Regions from separate parts of the Sporomusa intestinalis genome, predicted to be linked through region 3. Evidence: riboswitches for the same ligand, from Rfam matches in the RefSeq annotation. Region 3 holds a riboswitch; each other region holds the start of a gene.
The links. Region 3 has a riboswitch for cobalamin ahead of ACZ481_RS06500 (nicotinate-nucleotide--dimethylbenzimidazole phosphoribosyltransferase). Riboswitches for the same ligand answer to the same signal wherever they lie in the genome.
Positions count from the first base shown of each region.

Region 1 (4,210 bases), 560 kb from region 3:
AAGTCCTACGAATTTATGCGCGCCTGTTTGGTGTAGACAGGATTGCGCAGCGGGTGGAAGCGGCCCTGGCAGAGTTTTCTCTGGGGGAATACCGTACCAAACGGATTGGCCATTTATCCGGCGGCCTGGCCCGGCGGGCCCTGATTGCCCGTGCCCTCCTGCCGGAGCCCCGCTTATTGCTATTGGATGAGCCAACAGTCGGGCTGGACCCTGATGTGCGCCGCGAGTTATGGGATATTGTGCGCCGGCTGGCCGCTGCCGGCAAAACCATAGTCATAACAACTCACTATATGGAGGAGGCGGAGCAGCTGTGCCACCGGGTGGCGATGCTTAAAGCCGGCCGGCTGGCGCTGCTTGATACGCCGCAGGGAATCAAAACCCGGTTCGGCCAGTGTGACGGTACGGCCACGGCGCTGGAAACCGCCTTTATCAAACTGGCGCGGGAGGGGAAGGGCTGATGGGATGGTATGCGGTATTTAACCGGGAAATGATTGTGCTCTGGAAACGCATCGGCCGGATGGGCTATGTCTTTTCCTCGATTTTGTTTCCGTTTATTTATCTGTTTTCGTTCGGCCTCGGGCTGGGGGGACGGCTGAATGTGGACGGCGGCTACGTCCCGTTTCTGGCCAGTGGGATTGTCGGGGTAACCATTATGTCCAATGCCTTTCAGCAGACCTCGTCCTCCGTCAGTGTCGGCCGTTTGCATTTTAAAAATTTCCAGAGTTTCGTGCTCAGCCCGGTCAGCCCGTTTGAGGTTGTTTTGGGTATTATCCTGGCCGGCGCTGTAAGGGGCGTATTGTTTGGCGGGCTGGTATTTGCGATTGCCTGGATAAGTTTCGATGTGAACAGTCTTAGCGGCATTGCTATTCTTGGCAGTATCCTCGGCGCCTGCTGCTTTGCCGGCATGGGCATGCTGGCCGGCATGCTGGTTAAGATGCCTGATGATGTTGCGCTGCTGAATAATTTTTTTATTACGCCGATGATTTTTTTTAGCGGTTCTTTTTTTCCCATGCAGAATCTGCCGGCCTGGCTGACGGTGCTGGCCCAATTATCACCGCTGGGCATTCTCAATACCCTGCTGCGGACTGTATACTGGGATGCCGCCGCCGGGATCGCTATGGCCGCCTTACTGGCGCTGACCAGCTGCTTTTTTATGGGCAATATATGGCTGTACCAGCGGTACAGCGAGTAATGCGGGAATGTTAACCAATTACATATTAAGGAGACAGGTGCCCTTTGGGGCTTAATAGGGAAGTCCGGTGCAATACCGGCGCGGTCCCGCCACTGTAATGGGGAGCGAAGCCAGGATAGACCACTGAAACGCGGGCGTTTTGGGAAGGTCTGGGGGAGCGATGAGCCAAAGCCAGAAGCACTGCCTGTCTGACGTCACCGGTTTACTCACGCGCGATGAGGAGGGGATTAGCATGCATTTTGGCTGTTTTTCCAGTCAGATAAGGCATCTTTTTGTTTGCAAAACCCTCCCTGGACATGTTCAGGGAGGGTTTTGCTTTACCGATTCCAGGCGGTCTGCAAAACCGGCCTATAAGTAGAAGTTGCCGGCAATGACGGAAATAAGAGGAATAACAATGAAACAGCTATTGTGTTTATTAATAAGTGGCCTGCTTTGTCTGCTCCTGACAGGCTGTCCCGCCAGGCCGCTTGCCGGGCAGGAAGCCGGCGCCGGTACGGGCTATACCGTAGCCGACGACACCGGCTACACCATGGTGCTGGCGAAAAAGCCGCACCGTATTGTATCGCTGGCCTATAGTGTGGACGAACTGCTGGTAGCGCTTGTGGACACAGACCGGATTCTTGCTTTCAGCCGCTGGGCTGACGATCCGGGCATTACTTTCATTACCGCCGGCCAGGCCGCCGCCGTCGGCAACAGGGCCGTCCCTTATGCGGAAGCACTGATTGCGCTCAGGCCGGACTTAATTATTACAACAGCCGGCACCCTGCGGCCGGAAGCGGTACAAACCCTGAGAGACACCGGTATTGCCGTGTTTATATCCAAAAGTCCCAAAAACCTGCCGGAGGTAAAAACGAGAATAAAAGCGGTTGCCACAGCGGTGGGCGAGGAAGAAAAAGGGCGGCTGCTGATTGCCGACATGGAGCAACGTTTGCAGCGCCTGGCAGCAATACTGGCGCCGGTGACCGCCAATAAGAGAAAATGCGGCCTGGCTTTTGACTTTACGGGGGTTATCGGCAACAGAAACAATCTCCTGGCCGATATATTCAATTATGCCCACGTGCGTAACGGGGCTGCCCGGAAAGGGGCCGGCAGCATGGAACAGGGCGATAACCGGCTGTCCAAAGAGCAGATTATTGCCGTAAATCCTGACCTGTTTTTGTTGCCTACCTGGAATTTTGACGGCCGGAGTGATGTTGACGGCTACCGGCGGCAGATTATGGCAGACCCGGCCCTGCAGCAGGTGGCTGCAGTCCGCAATAACCAGGTCGTGCTGATTCCCGACCGCTATCGCTATGTTGGTTCGCACCATGTTGTGGAAAGTATCGAAATACTGGCCAGAGCCGCTTATCCAGAACTTTTTTTCAAAGAAGGGCATCATGTTGAAGCTATGCACCCGGAATAAGAGTAAAATTCTGCTGTTGTTTGTTTTTTGCTTACTGGTGACAGGTCTGCCCCTTACGCTGGGGCAGGTTGATATTCCCTTAACCGGCGCGGCCGCGGTGCTGGCTTATCAACTGTATATACCAGGCATCAGTGCCGCTGATTTTACCTTTGAGCAGCAGGCGCTCCTGTGGCATATACGTATGCCGCGGACCCTGGTCGGCCTGCTGGTAGGGTCCGCCCTGGCCGTAGCCGGGGCTGTCCTGCAGGGGGTTTTCAGCAATCCGCTGGCCGATCCCAGCCTGCTTGGCGTTACCAGTGGCGCCGCTACCGGCGCGGTTATTGCCATCGCGGCCGGTATTGGTTTTACCCAACTGGTTTCGTTGCCGTTTTTCGCTTTCACCGGCGCGGCTGCCGCAGTCGGCCTGACGGTTCTGCTGTCTGTGCGGCAGGGAAAGCTGCCGGTTATGCCGCTCCTGCTGGCGGGGATGGCTGTCAGTATTCTGGCCGGAGCGCTGACGGCCGGCATTTTGACAGGCCTGAATGAACAGAAACTGCAGCAGTACCTGTTTTGGATGGTGGGAAGCCTTGATTTCCGGCGCTGGGAGCATGTTGTTATGGCGGCCTGGCCTATCGGCGCCGGGATTGCCGGCTTATTGTTATTAACACGGCAGCTGAATGTTCTGGCCCTGGGGGCAACCGAGGCCAGAGCTGTCGGTATGGCGATTATGCCTTTCCGGCTGCTGATCCTGTTGCTTGCTTCCCTGATTACGGCTGCGGCAGTCTGCGTCAGCGGCAGTATCGGCTTTGTCGGCCTGATCATACCCCATATCGCCCGGCTGCTGGTGGGGCCGGATTACCGTATCCTGCTTCCCTTCAGTGCCCTGGCCGGCGCCGCCTTTTTAGTGCTGTGCGATACGCTGGGGCGGGTGCTGATCTGTCCGGCTGAAATACGCGCCGGCATTATGACCGCCCTGGTGGGCGTACCTTACTTTTTATATCTGTTGAGAACAATGCCGAGACAGTAGTCACAGGCCACCTGAAGGCAGAGGAGTTGGATTATGGTACTTATATTTACGAATGTCGAGCGGCAATGGCTGATGCTGCAGCAGGCCGGGCGGTATCTTACCGAACATAACCTGCTTTGGTCGGAGCTGCGGATTTTTTTCTTCAATGACAGTGTTGCCTGGTCAGAGCAATATGCTGCGATGCTGACAAAAGCCGATGCTGTCGTTTTCCTGTGGCAGGGACCGGTTTATGAATGTGCGTTGTCGGCTAGGGCTCTTGTCTTGTTAGACAGCGAAAACAAGGGTTTATACGCCTTTATGTCGACTGCCGGCAACAATGCCGACCGGGTTCATGGTTTCAGCAGCGAGGAAATCAAGAAAATCCGCGATTATATCCTGTTTAGCGGCAGCAGTAATTATCAAAACCTTTTATTATGGCTGCAGCATAAAACCGGCCGGGATACGTGCGCCTGCAAGCCGCCGCAGGCCCTTGCCTGGCAGGGGCTCTATCATCCTTCGGCCAGGGAACCGGCGGGAGTGCTTTCAACCGCCGGGTATGTAGCCGCATTTTGCCCGCCAAACCAGCCGCTGGTGGGCATCCTGTTTTCCCGCGAATCCTGGATATGGCAGG
Region 1 covers NZ_AP042390.1:866,153-870,362, forward strand. Annotated here, with positions in the region: gene ACZ481_RS04030 (ABC transporter ATP-binding protein) at 1-458, shown strand, start outside; gene ACZ481_RS04035 (ABC transporter permease) at 458-1,192, shown strand; cobalamin riboswitch at 1,211-1,394, shown strand; gene ACZ481_RS04040 (ABC transporter substrate-binding protein) at 1,587-2,594, shown strand; gene ACZ481_RS04045 (FecCD family ABC transporter permease) at 2,569-3,600, shown strand; gene cobN (cobaltochelatase subunit CobN) at 3,634-4,210, shown strand, end outside.
Region 1: another riboswitch for cobalamin. It lies ahead of ACZ481_RS04040 (ABC transporter substrate-binding protein); the one in region 3 lies ahead of ACZ481_RS06500 (nicotinate-nucleotide--dimethylbenzimidazole phosphoribosyltransferase).

Region 2 (4,210 bases), 260 kb from region 3:
GCACTCCCCGGTTTATCAATCCGGGTCCCTTCCGACTGGTCTTTACGCCATTCCCAGCCGGCACTAATCCGGTTTCGGGCATCTGCCTGCCAGGAATTGCGTCCTTCCAGGGTGGTTATCTTCCGGTCAACCAAATCAAACCGTTTAAGGGCGCCATTGTCATAGCCGCTATAATCCTTGTCATAGGCGGACTGATAGGCTCTGATCAGCCATTCCCCGCCGGGGTCGGCGCCGCCGTACTCCAGGGACCAGTCGGTTCTGGTATTATCGTTCTTGACTAACTCGGTTTTAACACTGCCCATTGTTGATACAGTGTTTTTATATGTTTTTTCCCACAATTTGCTGTAATCCAGCCGCACATGACTGCCATTATCCAGTTGCCAGGTTCCGCTCAGCGCCAGCGGCGTTTCCTCGCCGTAATAATTCACGGTATACGGCAGGCTGTATGGCGTCACTACCGGTTTGGGAGGCATGCCGCTCATGGTCGTTGTCGTTCCCCTCGCCATAGCCGTAAAGGGCTGCGGCTTATGCTGGCCGACGCTGAGGTTCCAGGTAAAGTTGCCGTCCTCATTGACGCCCTGATAATAAAACTGCATATTCTGATTGGCTTTTTCCCGGCCGTCCCAAAAACCGTATTCGTAGGACAACCGGCCTTCGTTCTGCGCGGGCTTTTTGGTGATAATATTAATGACGCCACCCATGGCGTCGCTGCCGTACACAGCGCCGGCCGAACCGCGGACAATCTCGATCCGCTCCACGTTGTCCATACGGATGCGGCTGATATCATAGGCGTTCGCGGAATTATAAGAAAGCTCGCCGCTCAACCGCCGCCCGTCGACCATGATCAATACATGGCGCGATTCCGAGCCGCGGATGCTTACATTGGCGCGGCTCTGGAAGTCATTGAACATGACAATGCCGGTGGCCTGCTGCAATACGTCGGCCAGGGTCTGACTTTGCATCGCCTCGATCTGGTCCCTGGTGATAACCTGAACGGTGGACGGAGTCTCCTTAACCGTCTGTTCCGTACGAGTTGCCGTAACAATGGTTTCCGGCAGGTTAAACTCGGTTTTCTCAGCTTGCTCAGCCGCTGTCGCCAGCGGGCTGAGCGTCCAACAGGCGGCCAGGACTGCCGCCGTGGTTTGTTTTCTGATCATGGAGCCTTTTTTCATGCCAAAATCCCCCTTGATTTACCCATTATTTATTTGCACCAAATACCTCCGGATAGACGACCTTGGCCATATAGGTTACAGCCTCGTCAAAGCGAATGCCCGGATTTAATAAAAATAATTCCATTGGCAGGAAAAAGACCTGCTCATTTTTCACAGCCCGCAGACCATTCCAGGCAGGATTGGCTTTGACATCGTCCCGCAGCCGCTTTTCGATATCAGCCATAGAGCCCATGTAGGTAATCAAAACAATATCGGGATCTCCCTCCACCAGCTTTTCCATGCTGTACGGCGCCGCTTCCAGGCTGCCGTCAACACTGGCGGCAATATTCTTCAGCCGCAGGATGCGGGCAATATCGCCGGCGATGCTGTTGTCAAGCTGCACAGTCACACTGCTGGCCGTAGCATGCAGAATCGCGACCGACTTCGCCGTCGGCGGCACACGGCTGGCAATCGCGTTGATGCGTGACTGCATGGCGTCCGCTACCTTTGCGGCCTGCTGCTGTGTACCGGCCAGTTCACCGAACAGTTTGATCTTGTCTGCCACGTCCTGTTCTGTTTTCATTTTTACAATAATAACCGGGATATTACTGCTTTCCAGAATCGGAATCAGCTTTTCGTGCATGCCGTGAAAGCCGATAACGAGATCGGGTTGCAACCCCAGCAGCTGCTCGGCGTTAATATTCGAGATATGCCCCACCTCCGGCAGGGCTTGCGCCATTGGCGGCGTATCGCCGGTCTTGGAGCTGGGCTTGCCCACAGCCTCGCCGCCGACCGCATAGAGCAGGTCAAGAGCACTCGCGGCCAACGGCACGATCCGCTGCGGCCGCTTAGGTAAAGTGACAACCCGTCCGGCATCGTCCGTCACGGTCAGGTAGACGGCAGACGCCGGCGCCGCCGCTTTCGGCCCGCAGCCGGTGATATTCACAAGTAACAATAACAATAGCAAAAAAACCGCATAGCGCCTATATTTCTCTGGTTGGCTCCTCATATACCCCTCGCTCCTTTAGCCGCGCCCATCACGATACGGCGAACTTCCCGTCAACGCCAAACATCCTGCCCCGCGGCGGCCCGGTTGCGGAAAAAACCACGTCAATCTGTCTTTTCAAATTGTCACTCCTTTGCTTTTATTTATCCATAACACAGCCTGTCCGCCCGTATGGCGACAAGGCGCTGCCAGAATACAAGAACAATGAAAACGACCGGAGCCCGCTGCCATCAGCAGTGTTATACATAGCAGCCAAAATGAGGAATGGGGGCAACAAAAAAATTGACCTCTCCCTGCCGGAAAGGTCAATTTTACAGCGATATTCCACTAAATAAAAATTCCCGGCAAAAATGCCAGGAAGGTTAGATAGCCGAAATGCTTTCATAATCCCCTCCCCATCGCGCGTGGGTAAATGCCGCATAGAATAACGGCACTACGGTGACTGTCAAACAGGCAGTTCTCCTGGCTTTGAATCATCGTTCGCCCGCACCTTCCCAGAACTCTCGTCCCAGTGGTATTTATGCAGGGTCACTCCTCATTACAGTGGCGGGACCGCGCCGGCATTGCACCGGTCTTCCCTATTAAGCCCCCTTAAAGGGCACCTGTTTCCATACATGTAATTGTCGAAGGCAGTGTTGGTTTACTTAAATCATGTTTATGGTAGCATATTGTTACAGCTGAGTCAATCCATTTTTCCAGTGCTCCTCCGGGGCCCAGAAGTAGGCGCAAAAATGTGGAATATCCTGGTTTTTACAATCGATTTCAGGCATTCAAGGTTGCAAAAAGAAAGCCTCCCGGAAACTATGCCCGGAGAGGCTTGAATTCTGGTGACCCACCCGCGACTCGAACGCGGGACACCCTGATTAAAAGTCAGGTGCTCTACCGACTGAGCTAGTAGGTCAATTGATAATACGATATACAATATCTGCCACTCTACAATATTACGGTAGAGTTGGATGGCAGGGGCGGCTGGACTCGAACCAACGCATGACGGAGTCAAAGTCCGTTGCCTTACCGACTTGGCGACGCCCCTGTTAATAGGTGAACATCTCGTAAGAGTATGTTCCCTAAAAACTTCACAGAAGATAAGCAGAGAACCAGGTTATTAGGAGCGTTAGCGACGCTGGAACCTGCGTGAATCGCTTAGTTCCAAGCGGAGCGCGGAACTTCCTTATTACTCTCGTTCCCACTACAATTAGGATTATCAATGATACTGGTTGCCAGTTCGGAGTTACAACATTCCATAAGGATGTTATCGCTCCGCTCTAACTAAGCGACTCACACAACTTCCCGTTTCGCTCTCGCTCGCGGCAAGTTGGTTCGCTGCTTAAAGTCAAGTCCTCGGCCTATTAGTACCAGTCCGCTCCATGGATCACTCCACTTCCACTCCTGGCCTATCAACCTTGTCTTCTCCAAGGGGCCTTACTTCTTACGAATGACAGACCTCATCTTAAGGCTGGTTTCACGCTTAGATGCTTTCAGCGTTTATCCTTTCCGGACGTAGCTACCCAGCTCTACCCCTGGCGGGATAACTGGTACACCAGCGGTCCGTCCACTCCGGTCCTCTCGTACTAGGAGCAGTTCCCTTCAAGTCTCTTACGCCCGCGATGGATAGGGACCGAACTGTCTCACGACGTTCTGAACCCAGCTCACGTACCACTTTAATGGGCGAACAGCCCAACCCTTGGGACCTACTTCAGCCCCAGGATGTGATGAGCCGACATCGAGGTGCCAAACCTCCCCGTCGATATGGACTCTTGGGAGAGATTAGCCTGTTATCCCCAGGGTAGCTTTTATCCGTTGAGCGATGGCCCTTCCACTCGGTACCACCGGATCACTAAGCCCGACTTTCGTCCCTGCTCGACTTGTCTGTCTTGCAGTCAAGCTCCCTTCTGCCTTTACACTCTTCGCGCGATTTCCATCCGCGCTGAGGGAACCTTTGGGCGCCTCCGTTACTCTTTCGGAGGCGACCGCCCCAGTCAAACTGCCCGCCTGACACTGTCCTCAGTTTCGTTACTCCTTGAGTTAGAACTCCAGTAAATAAAGGGTGGTA
Region 2 covers NZ_AP042390.1:1,690,862-1,695,071, reverse strand. Annotated here, with positions in the region: gene ACZ481_RS07630 (TonB-dependent receptor plug domain-containing protein) at 1-1,172, opposite strand, end outside; gene ACZ481_RS07625 (ABC transporter substrate-binding protein) at 1,198-2,160, opposite strand; cobalamin riboswitch at 2,593-2,778, opposite strand; tRNA gene ACZ481_RS07620 (tRNA-Lys) at 2,983-3,058, opposite strand; tRNA gene ACZ481_RS07615 (tRNA-Gln) at 3,115-3,190, opposite strand; rRNA gene ACZ481_RS07610 (23S ribosomal RNA) at 3,487-4,210, opposite strand, start outside.
Region 2: another riboswitch for cobalamin. It lies ahead of ACZ481_RS07625 (ABC transporter substrate-binding protein); the one in region 3 lies ahead of ACZ481_RS06500 (nicotinate-nucleotide--dimethylbenzimidazole phosphoribosyltransferase).

Region 3 (4,210 bases):
CTGAAGCGGGATGCAGACCAGCACCGCCGGATTATGCCGGTTGTATTGCCGGTGGTTGAGAAAATGGCGACAGTGGTAAAAAATATGCTGGCCGGCCAGGCCGAGTTTGACGATTATCCGGTGTATGTGGTTGGCGGCACCGCATACCTGCAGGGCTTTGAGGCCGAATTCGGCAAGGCTTTCGGTCGGGAGGTGCATGTGCCGCCCCATCCTCTGCTGGTTACACCACTCGGTATTGCAATGTTTGGTTAAAAAAATATATGCCCTGCAGATAATTTTGATCTGCAGGGCATATATTTATCTATATCTACAAAATAGAACGGTATATTGCCTCTATATCCTCCCGGGTGCCCTGGCGGGGATTTGTCAGGCAGCAGACGTCCTGCAAGGCATTTTCCGCCAGCTGGGGAATATCTTCCGCCTGAAAGCCCCGCAGCTCCCGGAGTTGTGCCGGCAGGCCCAAATCCCGGTTGAGTTGTTTGACAAGGGCAATAAACGCCTTGGCGCTTGCTTCGGCGGAGCAACTGCCGGATTCCAACCCGGCGGCGCGGGCCAGATCGGCATACCTGGTTACGGCTGCCGGCAGGTTGAATTCCATAACTGCCGGCAACAGGATGGCATTGCAGAGCCCGTGGGGCAGATTATAAAAGCCGCCAAGCTGGTGGGCCAGCGCATGCACATAGCCGAGGCTGGCGTTATTGAAGGCAATGCCGGCCAGGTATTCGGCATACACCATGGCTTCCCGGGAGGGTAAATCAGTGCCGTCGCGATAGGCCGTCCGTAAGCTGCCGACAATCAGTTCCACCGCTTTTACGGCTTTGCAGTCTGTTACCGGGCTGGCATTTGTTGACACATACGCTTCAATGGCATGGGTTAAGGCGTCCATGCCGGTTGCCGCCGTCAGCCCCGGCGGCATCCCGATCATTAAGGCCGCATCACTGACGGCGATAATCGGCGTAACATGCCAGTCATTAATCGTCATTTTTATGTGGCGATCTTCATCGGTAATGACGCAAAAGCGGGTAAGCTCACTGCCGGTGCCGGCGGTTGTGTTGATGGCAATCAGCGGCATCGCCGGCTTTTTGGATTTGTTCAATCCCTCGTACTGGCCGATTTCGCCGCCGTTGGCAGCCAGCAGGGCAATGGCCTTGGCACAGTCATGGGGGGAACCGCCGCCAAAAGAAATCAGGAAATCGCAGCCGTTATCCCGCAGCAGTTTTAAACCGTAATTTACCTGGGCGACGGTGGGATTAGGAGCAACATCCTTATACACTATATAAAATACTCCCGCAGAGTCGAGCAAGTTAAGAAGTTTGTCAATCAGCCCGGTGTCAACCAATACTTTGTCGCTGACAATCAGGGCTTTTCTAAACAGCATCGGTTTAATATACCCGGCAATTCGTTCCATACAGTCGGTGCCGAGGATGCTAATCGGTGTCATAAAATATTCATTGACTTTTTTCATTTACTCAGCCTCCTTGTACATAAGTTCTTAAAACAATAGCATTGTTTGGTAGTTTGTGCAAGACTCGTGCCGGCAAATAGCCGGATGTTAGCAAAAAAATGATACAATCCGGCTACTGGCAACTATTTTTGCTGTTACAGACAAAAATAGCTTATATTTGTTCGCCAGCGGCGGCGTCATTTATTGCCGCCTGGCGCCATAGTACTTTTTTGATCAAATGCTTTAACATCTTGCGAACACCGTTTGCGGCAACAGGATAATGGTTGTATCTGTAGAATGTGCTAAACAAACAACTAAATATACTCCACCATACAGGTGCCCCTCTGTTTAGAGGGGAGAATAGGGAAGCTCGGAAGGATTGCTGACAATCCTTAAACGACGCGGTCGCGCCACTGTAATCGGGGAGGAATGCCCAGTCCAAGCCACCGCTCGCGGGAAGGCAAGGGTGTTCCGGTGAACCGTAAGCCAGGAGACCTGCCTGTTACGGCTGTTATTTACCTCCGCGCCAGGGGTAGTACCAGAAGGACTGGATTTTATGCAAATAGAACCCTGGCCCTTTTGGGCCAGGTGTTTTTATTGTATTCTCAAGCGGGAAAATAAAAAAGCAGGGGGAGTTAGTATGGATTATCAATTAGCGGTTGACGATTTGATCGATGGTATGGCCAAACCACCCAACAGCCTGGGGCTGCTGGAAAAAATTTTTAAGAAGATGTTGTTGGCCTGGGGCACCCTGCAGCCGGAGATCAAGCCTTACCATCTGATTTTTGCCGCCGATAATGGGGTGGTGGAAGAAGGGGTGGTTAATTTCCCGGCGGAAATCACCTATCTCCAGGCGCAGAATATGGTGGACGGACGGGCTACAATCAGTTGTTTCTGTAAGGCTAATCAGGTCCCCTACACCGTCGTTGATATCGGCATCAATAACCCGCAGACGGCTGGCGTGAACCGCCGGGTTGCCTGGGGAACGCAGAACTTTATGAAAGCCGAGGCTATGACCCCGGCCGAATTTAACCAGGCCTGGCAGGTCGGCGAGGAAATGGCTGAGCAGGCCATTACCACCCACGGCGCCAACCTGGTGTCTTTCGGGGAAATGGGAATTGGCAATACCACGACCTCTTCGGCTGTCCTGCACGCGATGACCGGGATTTTGCCGGAGTTTGTCGTGGGCTATGGTGCCGGTCTCCCCAACAGTGAGCTGTTGAAGCGAAAATGTGTGGTTGTGGCCAAAGGCGTTGAACGCCATAAAGAAAGCTTTACCAGGATCGAGGATATTCTGCGCTGCGTCGGCGGCCTGGATATTGTTGCGATTTGTGCCGGAATGAGCGCCTGTGCCAGGCGCAAAACCCCGTTTGTTATTGACGGGTTTATTACGGCCGTTGCTTTTGCCTGCGCCGCCAGGATCAACAAAGAGGTTGAGCATTACGGGCTGCCTTCGCATATGTCGAAGGAGCCGGGAATGGCCTATGCCATGCTGCTGGGCAATATTCTGGCCGATGATGTGCCAATCCGGGCCGGCATGGCGCTGGGAGAGGGGACTGGCGCCATTTTAATGATTTCTCTGCTGAGGACCATGGCCTTTGCTGTGTATAATACGGCCAGATTAGCGGATTTTGCGCTGACGCCCCCTGATTCTCAACAATTGGCAGCCATATAACAGTTGTTCTTCGAGGATTATTTACCGGCTGCGGCAGGAAATGACCAGTCCTATAGCAAAACTATTCTCCATAAATAAGTAGCAATACAGGGAGAAGCTTTTGTGGAAAATGTTAGCCGCTTTGTGTTGGCAGAGATCGTTAATACCCAGATATTACAGGAGATTCAGGACAAATTTTCCGAAACTACGGGGATTGCGGCCGTTGTGGTTGATGCTGACGGCAAACCGGTGACGAAACCGAGTAAATTTACCGATTTTTGTTCCTACGTTCGTTCTTTTCCCGCCGGGCTGAGCCGGTGCATGGCCTGTGACGACAGCGGCGGCCGCAAAGCGATGGAGCAGCAGCGCCCGTTTGTTTATCATTGCCATGGCGGGCTTACTGATTTTGCCGCCCCCATTATTGTCCAGGAGCAATATGTCGGGGCTCTGCTGGCCGGGCAGGTCGTGCTGGCCGGCAGTGATTTCGATGCCAGACAGGCGATGTTTACCCGGTTGGCCGCGGCGGGGATGCAGCCCGGAATCCTGGACGGCCTGTTCGACCGGGTTGAGGTGATACCGGAGAACCGGGTTAAAGCCGCTGCCGACTTGTTGTATATTATGGCCAATTACATCGTGGAAATGGGTGTTACCAATATTGTCCAAACCCGGCTGATGGCCGAACTGAAAGCAAAGGCCGAGCTGGAGAATTTGCTCCGGGCGGCGGAGATGAAAGCCCTTCAGTCCCAGATTAATCCGCATTTTCTCTTTAATACCCTTAACACCATCGCCCGGCTTTCTTTATTGGAGGGCGCCCAGCAGACCCAGGAGGTTGTGCATGCCCTGGCCGATCTGTTGCGGACTAATTTGCGGGACGTGGCCGGGCTGCGCACCGTGGAAGAAGAAATTAAATCCATTGATGATTATTTAATCATCCAGGGCGTACGCTTTGGCGACCGGATTCAGGCTCTGATCGATATTGAACCGGCGCTGCTGAGGATGCCGGTTCCGGCCCTGAGTTTGCAGCCGCTGGTCGAGAATGCCATTATTCATGGCCTGGAGCCGAAAAAAGAGGGTGGCTGTATCCGGATTACCGGCTATATCGAAAGCAACAG
Region 3 covers NZ_AP042390.1:1,429,214-1,433,423, forward strand. Annotated here, with positions in the region: gene eutJ (ethanolamine utilization protein EutJ) at 1-252, shown strand, start outside; gene ACZ481_RS06495 (iron-containing alcohol dehydrogenase) at 308-1,465, opposite strand; cobalamin riboswitch at 1,762-1,961, shown strand; gene ACZ481_RS06500 (nicotinate-nucleotide--dimethylbenzimidazole phosphoribosyltransferase) at 2,085-3,119, shown strand; gene ACZ481_RS06505 (sensor histidine kinase) at 3,222-4,210, shown strand, end outside.

Region 4 (4,210 bases), 2.4 Mb from region 3:
CATTGTGCTGGGCGGCCTGATTCAGCGCCAGGAGACCAGCGATACCTTCAAAGTGCCAATATTAGGGCAGCTGCCGCTGGTGGGAGGGCTGTTTCACTCCTCCTCCAAACAGGTGACGGAGACGGAACTGGTCATTATGCTGACGCCAAAGATAATTGATTAAATATAGTGGGAGGATCAAGATCATGAGGTACCTAGTACGGGCGAGCCGGTTGTTCCTGTTGGTATTATTTTTCTCTATACCGTTTGTTCAAACCGGTTTTGCCGCCCCTGGGCCGCAGCCTGTTATCGGCGTTGTCTTAATGCCGCCGGCCGTTCATTTGTATGGTCATGTCGCCCTGATAAACTGTTACGCCCCTGCCAATAGCTTCTATGCGGTGATTGATCTCCGTGATACCCCCGGCAAAAGCATTGTGATCCGGTCGGCCGAGCAAAGGCTGCAAAGTCTGCTGGAAACTGCTTTGGCAACAGGCAATCTTGTCTCGTTTGTGGGGCAGGGCGTTTTTGTCCAGTCGCCTCCCCGCGGCGGCACCTGGAATATGGAGGTCTATCAAATTGATGAAGTTACGGTATATAACAAGAAGTAACGTTGTGACAATACGATGAAAAAAAGTCTAGCAGTTATCCTGTTTTTATATTATTGCGTATGGTTTCCCTTGCCGGTTTCGGCAGTGCCGGCAGCGGACATTGCCAGCCGGTGGTCGCCGGTTATCTGCCAGGCCGATACCGGTAATGGCCTCACTGCGCAGCAGAATATATTTACACTGGTTAATTATGACCGCGACTGGCGGCTCAATAATAACTGGTATAATCTGCTGTTTTATCCCCTGGAGCGAGTTATGTATTATTCGGTGGTGGAAAGCGACAGCCATTACTTTATCGGCTATTACCAGTATTATCCGCGCCATACGGGCCGGGCCGAGCATGAGCATGATCTGACAGGGGTGCTGCTGGCGGTGGCCAAAACGCCTGATCAGACCGGGCGGCTTGATATGCTGCTGACCTACAGCAATAAGAAATGGCGGCCGTGGCCGGGCGCGAAGGTGCGCCTGGAAGGCCGGCACCCGGTACTGAATATCCGGCCCGGCAGCCATGAGATTACTGCTGCCGGCCGGAGCCGACGGGGGGGACCGGCGGCCGGTATCTATGAGATCCCGGCCAGTGACAAGCCGGCCGGGCCGATAAGCAAAGTACTGCCGGACGGGGCCCATGGCGGTTACCGGCTGGTGCCGCTGACCCAGTTGTGGGAGCGCCGTCAGGATATTGGCCAGGGCCGGGTCTTTGCCCGCTGGGGCGCGTTTGACAGTTATACTGAGGTTAAGGTTACCGTACCCTGGGTGTGGGAGTACCGCCAGCTCAACTGGCTGACAAAACCCGGCGAGCTGATCCAGTATTTCCAGGACCGGCGGGTCAGAGCCAGTAATTATCTGAGCAATCCGTATTAACCGGTCTAGAAGCAGTAAGCTGCCAATGCTGGCAGCCTGAGTCAGACAATTTTATAGTTGCCAGGTATAGGTGCCCTACGGGGCTTAATAGGGAAGTCCGGTGCAAAACCGGCACGGTCCCGCCACTGTAATGGGGAGCAAATCCAGGATATGCCACTGCGATGCGGACAACTGTCGTGGGAAGGTTTGGAGGCGCCATGAACCAGAAGTCAGGAGAACTGCCTATACAACGATCACCGGTGACCTGCGAGCGATGGGTAGGGGATTATGTGCGGCCGTCTGTTCCTGGTTTATAGCAGTAAGTTGCTGCTAAAACGAGGGTAAATGGATTTCCCATATAGTCAGCGCCCCTGGATGACTATATGAGAAATCCATTTTTTATTTGGCCGTATTTCACTGCGTACAGGTGCCCTGCAGAGGGTTTAATAGAGAAGTCCGGTTGAAGCCGGCGCGGTCCCGCCACTGTAACACGGAGTCAGCCCGCAGACGCCACTGGAGGAAATATTCCGGGAAGGCCGGGCTGATGATGAACTGGAGTCAGGAGAACTGCCTGTAAGGACGGTCTTCGCCAACCCTGCGAGCGACAGGGGAAGATCAGGCAAACGGTACGAAGGGAGGGTAAGAAGCAAGCAGCAGCTAAATCGGGCTACCATTCTCAGCAATTTTTTTGGAAAAGAGTAAGACATATGAGGAGAGATTTGCAGTGAAACAACGTAAATTGTCCAAACAAGCCCTGGCGATGGGGATCGCCTGTACCCTGGCCTTCAGCCTGACCCCGGACTACAGCGGCCTTGCCCAGGCGGCCGCAGCCGGCGGCGAGTCGTCACAGGCAACTGAGGACACTGTGAACGCCGCTGCCGGCTCCGCTCAGGAATACGCCCTGGAGGCGATTACGGTTGAGGCCAAACGCCCCGACTGGGAGGCCAAGCTGTCACCGGGAACGGTGACCATCATCCGGCCTGATGACTACAAAGGCGAGCAGAAGACGCTGCCTGACCTGCTAAAGGATGTTCCCGGCGTCCATGTGCGGGAGGTTAACGGCAAGGGCCAGTATACTACCGTCAGTGTCCGGGGCAGCACGGCGGCCCAGGTGGGCGTGTTTGTTGACGGGGTCTTGTTTAACCTGGGCGGCGATGCGGCCGCCGACATTTCTACCATCCCGGTCAAAAACGTGGAACGGATCGAGGTCTACCGCGGCTATATCCCGGCCCGGTTCGGCGGCACCTACATGGGCGGGGTCATCAATGTCGTCACCAAACGGCCCACCGCGGCCAATGTATCCGCCTCTGTGGGGCAACGGTCCTGGGGCGGCTATACCGGCAGCCTGCAGATTGATGCCCCGCTCGGCACCGGCAGCCTGATGGTGGGGATCAACAGGGACCAGAGTGACGGCGACTTCAGGTATAAGAACTTTGGCGTTAAGGATGCTTATGCAATTGAGAAGGAAAATTTTGATAAAAAAATGGCGGAAAGCCTTACCTGGATTAATAACAATTTGCAAAGCTATGGAATTATAGACACCGGCTTCTCGTCTATGGATGAATTAAAGGCGGCTTTTGTTACAGAAGAGTTTAACGCCAAGGCTATTAATCTGTTTGTGAATGACTGGGGCATGACGGCTCCGGATGCAACAGCTATGTGGGAAGAAATGAAAGAAAAAACCTATCTGGGTAGAGAGGAAAAGATTAAAAATGATTTTTATAAGCAGAAAGGTATTTTTGATGAAAATCGCTGGCGCCGCAATAACGACTACAAAAATACCGATGCCATTATCAAATGGCAGGACGACCACTGGACAGCCAAAGGCACCTGGAAAAAGGTTGACCGCCACCTGCCCTGGGGCTTGTGGACAGGCAACTATGGCTACGGTAATCCGAATAGCTACCTGGACTTAGATAATTTTGGTTACATGGGGGCGAAAAGGCAGGAGCTTACGGCCAAGGAATTACTCCTGGGGCGCAGGGACACTGCCGGTAAGCTGGAATGGGGCTGGGCGGTTAACTATCTGGATCAGAATAAGGATTACCGCAACGAAAGTTATGATCCCATAATACACGATAATGCCTCTTACCCCTATTTCAAACAGCCGCTCGCTATTTGGAGCAGTTACGATTCCCGCCGGGCTGGCGGAGCCATTGACGGCAGCTATAAGGTTAGTGACCGCCATCTGCTGGAATTCCTGGTCAATTGGTCGAAGGAAAAAATGGATATTGATGGTTCGCGATTGATTACTGATAACGATAGCGGGAATGTTGCACTTACTGACGCCCGCCTGCGTTTCCGCAACTATTTTGAACAGACACTGTTCAATATTCAATTGCAGGATACCATTACCTTAAATAAAGCAGAGGATTTCTGGTTTACCCCCAGTGTGCGTTACAATTCCTCGACCGTGTTAGGCCGCAGTACGCGATTGATAGAGAAAGATCCCAACCACCTATATTTCAACCATACAGATGAACAAAAAGACAGCAAAGTAACCTGGCAAGCGGCTTTGAAGAAGAAAGTCCATGATAACCTAACCTTACGTTCCACAGTGGGGACATATTACCGTTTGCTAAACCTCTATGAAATAGCCGGTGACGGCGCCGGTATTATTCCCAGACCGATAGGCAGCAAGGATTACGAGAAAGGCTTAGTATCTGCTTTCCCTTTGCCGGAAGAAGGTACCCAGTGGGATGTGAGCGCCATCTGGGATGATCGTATTCTGGGAGCCGATGCCGATATCCAATTGACCTATTTTGGGCGGAAATCAGAGAACATGC
Region 4 covers NZ_AP042390.1:4,590,480-4,594,689, reverse strand. Annotated here, with positions in the region: gene ACZ481_RS21405 (type II secretion system protein GspD) at 1-163, shown strand, start outside; gene ACZ481_RS21400 (hypothetical protein) at 186-587, shown strand; gene ACZ481_RS21395 (hypothetical protein) at 603-1,445, shown strand; cobalamin riboswitch at 1,497-1,685, shown strand; cobalamin riboswitch at 1,833-2,013, shown strand; gene ACZ481_RS21390 (TonB-dependent receptor) at 2,185-4,210, shown strand, end outside.
Region 4: another riboswitch for cobalamin. It lies ahead of ACZ481_RS21390 (TonB-dependent receptor); the one in region 3 lies ahead of ACZ481_RS06500 (nicotinate-nucleotide--dimethylbenzimidazole phosphoribosyltransferase).